DNA from 3 places in the Oceanimonas sp. MB9 genome. Region 2 is predicted to be linked to each of the others. Evidence: predicted binding sites of a transcription regulator. Region 2 holds the regulator's gene; each other region holds the start of a gene.
What was found. Region 2 encodes MetJ, which represses methionine synthesis genes. Its sites were predicted from a motif close to AGANNTCTAGANNTCT; they were not measured.
Positions count from the first base shown of each region.

Region 1: OJHNALOF_RS08280 (DUF1852 domain-containing protein) is a predicted target of MetJ. The motif match lies at 1,219-1,234, and genes of this name have one in related genera.
Region 3: metA (homoserine O-succinyltransferase) is a predicted target of MetJ. The motif match lies at 1,485-1,500, and genes of this name have one in related genera.

Region 1 is NZ_VFBE01000005.1:1,063,212-1,066,490, reverse strand. Features, by position in the region: gene OJHNALOF_RS08285 (methionine synthase) at 1-130, opposite strand, end outside; gene OJHNALOF_RS08280 (DUF1852 domain-containing protein) at 158-1,141, opposite strand; gene OJHNALOF_RS08275 (LysR family transcriptional regulator) at 1,689-2,573, opposite strand; gene OJHNALOF_RS08270 (LysE family translocator) at 2,778-3,279, opposite strand, start outside.
Region 2 is NZ_VFBE01000003.1:167,757-171,035, forward strand. Features, by position in the region: gene nudE (ADP compounds hydrolase NudE) at 1-496, shown strand, start outside; gene cysQ (3'(2'),5'-bisphosphate nucleotidase CysQ) at 496-1,314, shown strand; gene metJ (met regulon transcriptional regulator MetJ) at 1,346-1,672, opposite strand; gene metB (cystathionine gamma-synthase) at 1,849-3,009, shown strand; gene metL (bifunctional aspartate kinase/homoserine dehydrogenase II) at 3,010-3,279, shown strand, end outside.
Region 3 is NZ_VFBE01000008.1:4,779-8,057, forward strand. Features, by position in the region: gene OJHNALOF_RS10860 (phosphatase PAP2 family protein) at 1-181, shown strand, start outside; gene OJHNALOF_RS10865 (CinA family nicotinamide mononucleotide deamidase-related protein) at 212-1,387, opposite strand; gene metA (homoserine O-succinyltransferase) at 1,529-2,482, shown strand; gene OJHNALOF_RS10875 (sodium:proton antiporter) at 2,514-3,279, opposite strand, start outside.

The DNA of each region.
Region 1 (3,279 bases), on a different contig from region 2:
GCGCATCCTGTTTGCCTTCGATAAGTTCCTCTTCTTGCAATTTCCAGGGTGACCACAGTGTCTCGGGTTGTGCGAGCCAGGATGGTTTGGGTAAGCTTCCGGCAGTGGAAGTAGGTAATAATTTTTTCATGATAGGTACCGTTTAAGTTTTTGTTAATTACAATGCGTAACTGGCAGACCATTGTTCCAGAACAGACTGGTATGGTTTAATGAAATTTTCCTCAGCAAGCTTTCCCTGTTTGATAGCTAACTGGCTACGTTCTTCTCGATCATAAACAATTTGCGTCAACGAATGATCCGAGTTTTTCAGGTTAGGCTTGTAGCATTTCCCTGCCACGGCATTAGCATTATAAATCTCAGGCCGATAGATCTTCTGAAATGTCTCCATCGTACTGATGGTGCTGATGAGCTCGAGATTGCTGTAATCATTCAGCAAATCGCCAAAGAAGAAAAAAGCCAGAGGCGCGACGCTATGTGGCGGCATAAAGTAGCGCACCTTCAGCCCCATCTTCTTGAAATATTGCTCCGTCAGCGATGACTCATTGGGCAGGTATTCAACACCCAATACGGGATGCTGATTTTCGGTCTGATGATAGGTCTTGTTGTCTGAAACACTGAGGCATATCACAGGTAGCTTAGTAAAGTGTTGTTTGTAGGCAGGAGAATTCACAAAGCACTTAAAGAGCTTTCCATGCAGATCGCCAAAACCATCTGGAATGCTAAAGCTGGCTTTACCCTTATTATGACTCAACAGCAATACACTAAAGTCATAATCGCGAACATAAGAGGAGAAGTTATTACCTACAATACCTTCAATACGTTTCTTTGTTTTATTATCAACAATATTTGTTTTCAAAATTTCAATCGTGGGAAAGCTTTGGCCGTTGCCTTCACTATCAACATCCATATCAACAGAAATAATTTCAAGCTCGACTGAATAACGATCCCCTTTGGGGTTATCCCAATTCGCCAGGGCATTAAACCGATTATCAATCATCGTTAAGGCGTTGCGTAAGTTCTCCTGACGGCTCTCGCCTCTGGCAAGGTTAGCGAAGTTGGTAGTAATACGCGTACTGTCTGACGGCTGATAATGTTCGTCGAAGGCAATGCTGTTGATAGTAAATGTAAATTCGTTACTCATAGTCTGGCATCCAATTTCCGAGATAAAACCTGAATTTGTTTCTTGCTCTTTCTGGGCCTGACGATTCTTTTCTATCCAGAAGTCCAGATGTCTAGAGCTAAGCGTGAGTATGTTATACAGGGACGGTTACATGAAAAATAATGATTTGATTTCATAAATACATGAACAAATTTCATGATTTGTGGTAAGCCAAAGCTCTCGGTCGAACGATGTGCCACGTTCTTGGTATGGGACGCTGACAGAGCAGGCTGCAGCCCGGCAGGACAGGCCGGTTCTGTCGGTTGAAAAGTGGCGGCACCACTAGCGGGTAGCCTCTTCATCCATCTGGAAGGTCAGTAAACGTCGATGGACCAGGATTCGGTTGCACTGCCAGCAGTTGCTGAGGTAATGCCGTACTTTATCATGGGCTCACTTCGTGAGCCCGTTCGTCAGAGGGGCAGTTCAGGAGAAGGAGAGACAGGGTTACCTGTATAGAAGGCAGCGCCACCTTACAGTGCCCACAGCAGTATCAGCTTGGAAATGTGCGAGATCGAGCAAGGCTGAGTCATTACCTGACATTCTGAGCCAGAGCAATGAAGTCACTCAGGTAGTGAATCTGTTCTTCGCCTTTTCGCACCCCCAAAAAGATTTGCTTTTTTATGCCATGCTTGCCGAATCGCAGGCTCTTAATGGCCATATGTTTGGCAAATTCATCCACTAGCCAGCCAGGGAGAGCACAGACGCCTCTGCCTGCCGCCACCATCTGCAACATGATTTCCGTCGTTTCGATGGTTTTGTGCTTTTTGACCGAACATTTGGCGGGGTTTAAGAACTGACTGTATATATCCAGTCGCTCGGGCTCTACCGGATAGCTGAACAACACCTCTTCATTCAGCTCATCAGGCATAACCGAGTCTTGCGTCGCAAGCGAATGGGATGATGCAACGACGAGTCTGTGTTCATAATCAAATACCGGTATAAACGTCAGATTGGGTTTATATAAGGGATCGGGAGTAACAAGGATATCTATCTCGTAGCTATAGAGAGCACCCAGGCCACCGAACTGAAATTCCTGCTTTACGTCAATATCAACGTTTGGCCATTTTTCAAGATAAGGTTCAATGACCTTTAACAACCATTGATAGCAAGGATGACATTCCATGCCGATGCGCAGTGAACCCATTTCGCCTGTCGCTATCTGGCGCAATAAATGCTCAGTATGTTTAAATTGTGGCAATACCCGGTTCGCAAGAGTCAATACTTTTTCACCCGCATTGGTAAGCCGCAAGTTTCTGCCTTCTTTTTGCCAAACAGGTGTCTTGAGCTGACCTTCCAGCTTTTTAATGCTGTGACTCAAGGCAGACTGAGATAAATTTAATGACTCAGCAGCCTGAGTTAACGTTCCTTGCTCTTTGATTGCTGCCAGTACTTCAAGATGAAACCTCTCCAACATGCCTTAACTCCGGTCTATAGCACCCAGATCAATGAATATAATTCATGACTCAGTAAAAATACATCATTATTTTCATCATTAATATTTCACTCATGCGCCCATGAATGTCCGGTCAATTCGAAACTCGATAATGCCCGCTGATTGATATTACTGCTCAAAAAAAGAGCCGGAATGTTTACAGCCTCACTCGAGCAAGACAGCTCATCACGACATGCCTTGAAACACTCCAAGTTGGGCGTTGACGATATTGCAGCCAACATAAACCAGCAGTAGCGCCATTAACGCATTAAGCATGCGAAAAAAAGCCGGTGTCCGAATGAGCTTGCCAAGTCGTGCGCCCAGCAGCAGGTAGCTACCCGGGGCTCCAAGCGCCATCCCCCCCAGCAGTACCGACCATAAGGCAATACCTGCTCCGCTGATACCGACAGCCGGAAACTGAACGGTGACAATCGGCAGGATTGCGACCGGCGCCTTGGGGTTACATAACTGCATCAGCAGGCCTGAACGGAACGACAGGGCGGCTTGCCCCACTTTGGCGTCGTCCGCCTTGGCCGGCGTAGTGGATTGAATGGCCGTCTTCCCGATTTTAAGTGCCAGCCATAAGATATAGAGGCCGCCGAACAACCCAATGACGGCCTGAAACGCTACAGGCAGCAAGGCACCGCTGTAACCGAACACAAAAAACAGCAGAAACATGGCCACGCCC
Region 2 (3,279 bases):
GTTTCGCGTGGAATCGGTACACCTGCGCTTCAGCAACGGCGTTGAGCGAGTCTATGAGCGCATGCGTGGCGGCGGTCGCGGTGCCGTCATGCTGGTGCCCATGCTGGACGACGACACCATTTTGTTGATTCGGGAATACTCCGCCGGCACCCACAGCTACGAGCTCGGGTTTCCCAAGGGGCTTATCGATCCCGGTGAGACCGCCCTGGAGGCGGGCAACCGGGAGCTGATGGAAGAGGTGGGTTACGGCGCCCGTACGCTTGTCCCGCTCAAGCAGGTCAGCCTGGCCCCCGGTTACTTTGGCAGCCGCATGGACATTCTACTGGCACGGAATTTGTATCCGGAACAGCGGGAAGGGGACGAGCCCGAACCGCTGGAAGTGGTGCCCTGGCCCCTGAGCCGGCTGGACGAGCTGATGGCCCGACCCGACTTTTCCGAGGCGCGCAGCATCTGCGGCCTGTTTTTATTGCAGGACTGGCTGAATAAAGAGGAATAATCATGGATACCAGTGCCCTGTTGCCGGGGGTAAAGGCGGCAGCCCGTGAGGCCGGCAGGCTGATCCTGTCAATGTATAACAGCGGCGAGTATCAGGCCGAAAGCAAGGACGACGACAGCCCGGTAACCAGCGCCGATCTGGCCGCCCATGCTTACCTCGACCAGGCCCTGCGCGCCCTGGCAGACGTGCCGGTATTGTCGGAAGAAGGCGGCGACATTCCGCTGTCCGAGCGCTGCACCTGGCCCCGCTACTGGTTGGTGGATCCGCTGGATGGCACCCAGGAGTTCATTGCCGGCAGCGGTGACTTCTCCACCATGATCGCACTGATTGAACACGGCAAGCCGGTACTGGGGGTGGTCTATGGCCCGGTACACGATCTTATGTATTACGCGGTGCATGGCCAGGGGGCCTTCAAGGAGGCCAATGGCGAGGTCATCCAAATCCACGCCCGGCATTATGCCGCCGACAAGCCGGTGGGCAGCCTGTGCATTGCCATCAGCCGACGGCAGAACGTGGACTGGGTGCGTTCCCGGCTTACCGACGATCTGGACTATCGCCTGCTGCCCCTGGGCTCAAGCTCGCTCAAGTCGTGCCTGGTGGCGGAAGGTGAGGCGGATCTGTACATACGTATCGGCCCCACCGGCGAGTGGGACACCGGCGCCACCCAGTGCATTGTGGAAGAGGCGGGGGGACGCATTCTGGATCTGGGACTGGCGCGGCTCAGCTATAACGAGCGCGACAGCCTGATCAACCCCAACTTCATCACGCTGGGGGACGAAGGCCTGCCCTGGAGCCGGATTCTGCGGGGGAAAGCCTGAATACAACAAGGGCGGCCATGGCCGCCCTTGTTTAATCGTCCTGGCCGAAATCCTCGATTTCAATGCCCAGCGCGGTCATGATTTCCCGGGCGTGGGCCGGAATCTGGTCGGGTACGTCCTTGCGCAGGTCGTCGTCCTGGGGCAGGGGCTGGCCGGTGTAGGCGTGCAGAAACGCCTCGCACAGCAGCTCGCTGTTGGTGGCATGGCGCAGGTTGTTGACCTGACGACGGGTGCGCTCGTCGGTCAGTACCTTGAGTACCTTGAGCGGGATGGAAACGGTGATCTTTTTGACCTGCTCGCTTTTCTTGCCGTGCTCGGCGTAAGGACTGATATAGTCGCCGTTCCATTCAGTTTTCATCGTCCACCTGCGTTCGGAAATTAATTCCGGCGAATTGTAACCCCTGCTTTTTGTATTGGCAATCCAACGGCAAAGCCTTTCAGCCGTCCAGATGGCTTGACGGCTTTTGTTCCCTGGGTTACTGTGCGCTTCTTGAAAATCTTCGTTTCAGGCTGCCGTGCGCAAAGGAGAAGGACATGCCGACTTACAAGACTCAGACCCACGCCGTTCGTACCGGCCTTGAGAGCGACACGCAGCATGGGGCCGTGGTACCGCCCATCTACCTGAGCAGCACCTATTCCTTTGCCGACTTCAACCAGAAGCGGCAGTTCGATTACGCCCGCTCCGGCAACCCCACCCGCCAGACCCTGCTTGACGCCCTGACCCACCTGGAAGGTGGTGCCGGCGCGGCGGTCACCGCCAGCGGCCTGGGCGCCATCAATCTGATCGTGACCTCCCAGCTGCAGCCCGGTGACCTGCTGGTGGTGCCCCACGACTGTTACGGCGGCAGCCAGCGGCTGTTCAACTCCCTGGCCGCCAAGGGCCTGTTTGAACTGGCCTATGTGGATCAGACCGATGCCGACGCCCTGGCCGCGGTCATGGCGCGCCAGCCGCGCATGCTGTGGATTGAAACGCCGTCCAACCCGCTGCTGCGGGTGGTGGACATTCAGGCGCTGTGCGCCGCCGCCCGGGCCGTGGGCGCGCTCAGCGTGGTGGATAACACCTTTCTGTCGCCGGCGCTGCAGCAGCCGCTGAAACTGGGCGCCGACCTGGTGCTGCATTCCACTACCAAATACATCAATGGCCATTCCGACGCCCTGGGTGGCGCCGTGGTGGCGGCGGATCCGGATCTGGCCGAGCAACTGCGCTGGTGGGGCAACTGTCTGGGCCTGACTGGTTCCGCCTTTGACAACTACCTGACCCTGCGCGGCCTGCGCACCCTTGGGGTGCGCATGCGCCAGCACTGTGAAAACGCCGAGGCGCTGGTGGCCTTTCTGCAAATCCAGCCCAGGGTCAAGGCGGTGTATCATCCCAGCCTGCCGGGCAATCCGGGCCACGACATTGCCGCTCGCCAGCAGGCCGGCTTTGGCGCCATGCTCAGCTTTGAGCTGGATGCCGACGAGGCCGGGCTTAAGGCCTTCCTGCAGCAGCTGCAGCTGTTCTCCCTGGCCGAATCCCTGGGCGGGGTGGAAAGCCTGATCGCCCACCCGGCCACCATGACCCACGCCGCCATGAGCCCGGAGGCTCTGGCCGAGGCCGGCATCAGCCAGCAGCTGCTGCGGGTGTCCGTCGGCATTGAGGACGGTGGTGATCTGATCCACGATTTGGAAAACGCATTCAAGGTACTCAGCAAGTAAATGACCATTCTCGAGCCCGAGGCCGGCGTTCAGCGACCGGTGCACAAGTTTGGCGGCAGCAGCCTGGCCGATGCCGCCTGTTTTCACCGGGTAGCCGGCATTATTCACAAACTGCAACAACCCGACGCCCTGATCGTGGTGTCGGCCCCGGGCAAGACCACCAACCGGCTGATCGAGCTGCTCAGCCTGTTCGCCAGCGGCGACACCGCCGCCCCCGAGGCGCTGGCCGGGCTGCATGCCTTTCAGCGCAACCTGATTGAAACCTCACTG
Region 3 (3,279 bases), on a different contig from region 2:
CCTGGCCATGCCAAGGGTCATGTCCGGGGCCCACTGGCTCACCGACTTTCTCTGTGGCTCCATCCCCCTGGCGTTGATCACCGCCGCCTGGCTGTTCCACACGCCGCTGGCCCACTGGCTGACCGAAACCCTGGTGGCCCCGGCTGAGAAATTGCTGCGGCGCTGGCAACTTCAGGGGTAAACCACAAGGGCGGTCAGGCCGCCCTTGTGGTTACCGTGGCAGGCTAACCTGCTCGCTGCGAGGCAGAATGTCATAGTCGATGATCACCGGCAGCCCTTGCTGGTGGCGGCGCAGCATGTCAAAGGCGGCAAAGGCCAGCAGCCGGCGACGCATCAGCGGATCGCGAAAGTGCATTTTCAGGGTTTGTGCCTCGCAGCCCTGCTCGGTCAGCAGCGCCAGCGGAATGCCCTGAGGACCCTCGGCACCGATGGCCAGGGTAATGGTCCGACCCGAGCCTTTCAGCCACTGTGCCAGGTCATCGGCGCTATCGGGCAGCCCGGCCAGGTAATGTCCTTCAAATTCGGCAGTGAGGGTGTGCAGGGTGTCGGTCAGGCGGCCGCCGCTGGCGTCTTCAAATATCACCAGATCCCGGTTGTGCAGTTGTGCCGCCAGGGCATCGAATGTCAGCTCGTCACGGGCCACCAGGTGGCTGCCCACCTGCTCCAGCAACTGGGTCTCGGCCTGGGCGATGGCCTCGTGGTCATCGGTATCGATAATCAGCTTCAGCTCTATGGTGGGGGCATTGGCGCGATACCCAAGAGTAATCCCCTTCGGCCAGGGCAGGCTGTCGAGTCGGTCGCTCAGGCCCGACTCCGACAGCCCGAACAAAAAGTAGCGTTGTACCTGGCTGCGGCCCTGCTGACCCAGTCGGCTGCGCAATCGCGGCAGAATTTCCTCGTCCATCATTTTCTTCAGTTCGGACGGCACTCCGGGCGTAAAGAAAAACAACGCCCGGTTGTGTTGCACCGCAAAGCCGCAGGCGGTGCCGATGGGATTGTCCACCAGCTCGGCGCCCTCGGGCAGCATGGCCTGCTTGATATTGCTTTCCGGCATGATGCGGTTTCGGCTGTTGTATTTCTCCTGCATCACCTCAAGCCAGTGCTGGTTCAGGGCCAACGACACGCCGGCGGCCTCGGCCATGGCCTCGGCGCTGATGTCGTCCGAGGTCGGTCCCAGGCCGCCATTGACGATCACGATATCGGCGTGGTGGCTGCGCTGTTCGAACAGCTCCACCAGATCGGCCTTGTCATCGCCTACGGTAAAACGCCGGCGCACCTGCCAGCCTTGCTCTAGCAGCCGCTGTGACAGCCAGCCGGCATTGGTGTCGGTTATCAGGCCGGTGAGCACTTCGTCGCCGGTGCTGACCAGTTCAATCACGGGGTCCATATGCAAATCCTTGAAGAAAAACGCCCAAATTCTAACGTATCTTGCCGGCGCAACACAGCTAGCTGGTGACAAGCGGCGGCCCTTATTGTAGATTTCTAGATGTCTAGACTTTTCTACCGATGCAGTACATGGAGTAAGCACATGCCCATCAGAATTCCGGATCGCCTGCCGGCGGCCAATGTCCTGAGCCGAGAAAATATCTTCGTGATGACGGAGACGCGCGCGGTCAATCAGGATATACGACCGATGCGGGTGCTGCTGCTCAACCTGATGCCGAAGAAGATTGAAACCGAGAATCAGTTGCTGCGCATGCTGTCGAACTCGCCGCTGCAAATCGGAGTGGATCTGCTGCGCATCGACAACCGGCCATCAAAGAATACGCCGCAGTCACACCTGGAACATTTTTACTTCGATTTCGAGCAGATCAAGGATCAGTTCTACGACGGTTTGATCATTACCGGCGCGCCTCTGGGGCTGACCGACTTCTGCGATGTGGTGTACTGGGACAAGATTGAACAGGTCGTGGAGTGGTCCAAGAGCCATGTGACCTCTACCTTGTTCCTGTGCTGGGCGGCCCAGGCCGGCCTGAAAATTCTCTACGGCCTCGATAAACGCACTCGTCTGGAAAAGCTTTCCGGTGTATATGAACACCAGAACATGGGGCAGTTCGAGCCCCTGGTACGCGGCTTTGATGATGTGTTTCTGGCTCCCCATTCCCGCTATGCGGACTTTCCGCTGGATCTGATTCGTGAGAAAACCAACCTCAAGGTGCTGGCCGGCTCAGAACGGGTGGGCATGTACCTGGCGGTCAGTCCGGATCGCCGTCAGGTGTTCGTGACCGGCCACCCGGAATACGATCCGGATACCCTGCATCAGGAATACATGCGGGATCTGTCCGTGGGCATTGAGCCCAACATGCCGGTGAACTACTACCCGGAAAACAACCCGGACAATGCACCCCGGGCTACCTGGCGCAGCCACGGTCACCTGTTGTTTTCCAACTGGCTCAACTACCACGTTTATCAGCTGACCCCCTACGATCTGAAGACCCTGAGCGCCGCCGGCGATACCCTGACCAAAGACTGGGAAGACTGAACATCAAAAAGGGGCATCAGCCCCTTTATTGTTAATCGATGGGAAAGCCGGCTTTTTCGGCGGCCTTGGCCTTGTTGATCATCGGCGTGATGGTCATGCCCTGCACGATAATCGAGAACAGCACGATGGCGTAGGTCATCATCAGGATCAGATCCCTCAGCTCCACCTGCCCGTCACTGCCCAGCTTGATCCCCGCCGGAATTGACAGCGCCATGGCCAGTGACAGGCCGCCACGCAAGCCGCCCCAGGTCAGAATGCGTACCGAGTATCTGTTGTAGCTGCGCACCCGACGAAAGCCGATATAAGGTATTGCTACACTGGCAAAGCGGCCGGCCAGTACCAGGGGCACCGACAGCACCATCAGGATCCAGGCCTGCCAGTGAAAGTCCACCAGCAGCATGGCCAGGCCGATCAGCAGGAACAACAGGGCATTGAGGAACTCGTCCAGCAGGTGCCAGAAATGATCCAGGTATTTCTGGCTCTGCTCCGAAAAGCCGGTGTAGCGGGTCCAGTTGCCGACGATAATGCCCGCCACCACCATGGCCAGGGCACCAGAAACGCCGAGAATGTTGGCCATGGCAAAGCCGGCGGTGGGCACGCACAGGGTCATCAGCAGCTCCATGGAGCCGTCGTCGGTGGCGCTGATCATGATGTGGCTCATCAGCCCCAGCAGGGCACCAAAGATAATGCCGCCCACGGCTTCGTGGGTGAACAGGGTCATGACCGAGCCGACGCTTGCCTCGTTGCCGTTAAAGGCCACCGCAAAAATGGTGAGGAAGGCCACCAGGCCGATGCCG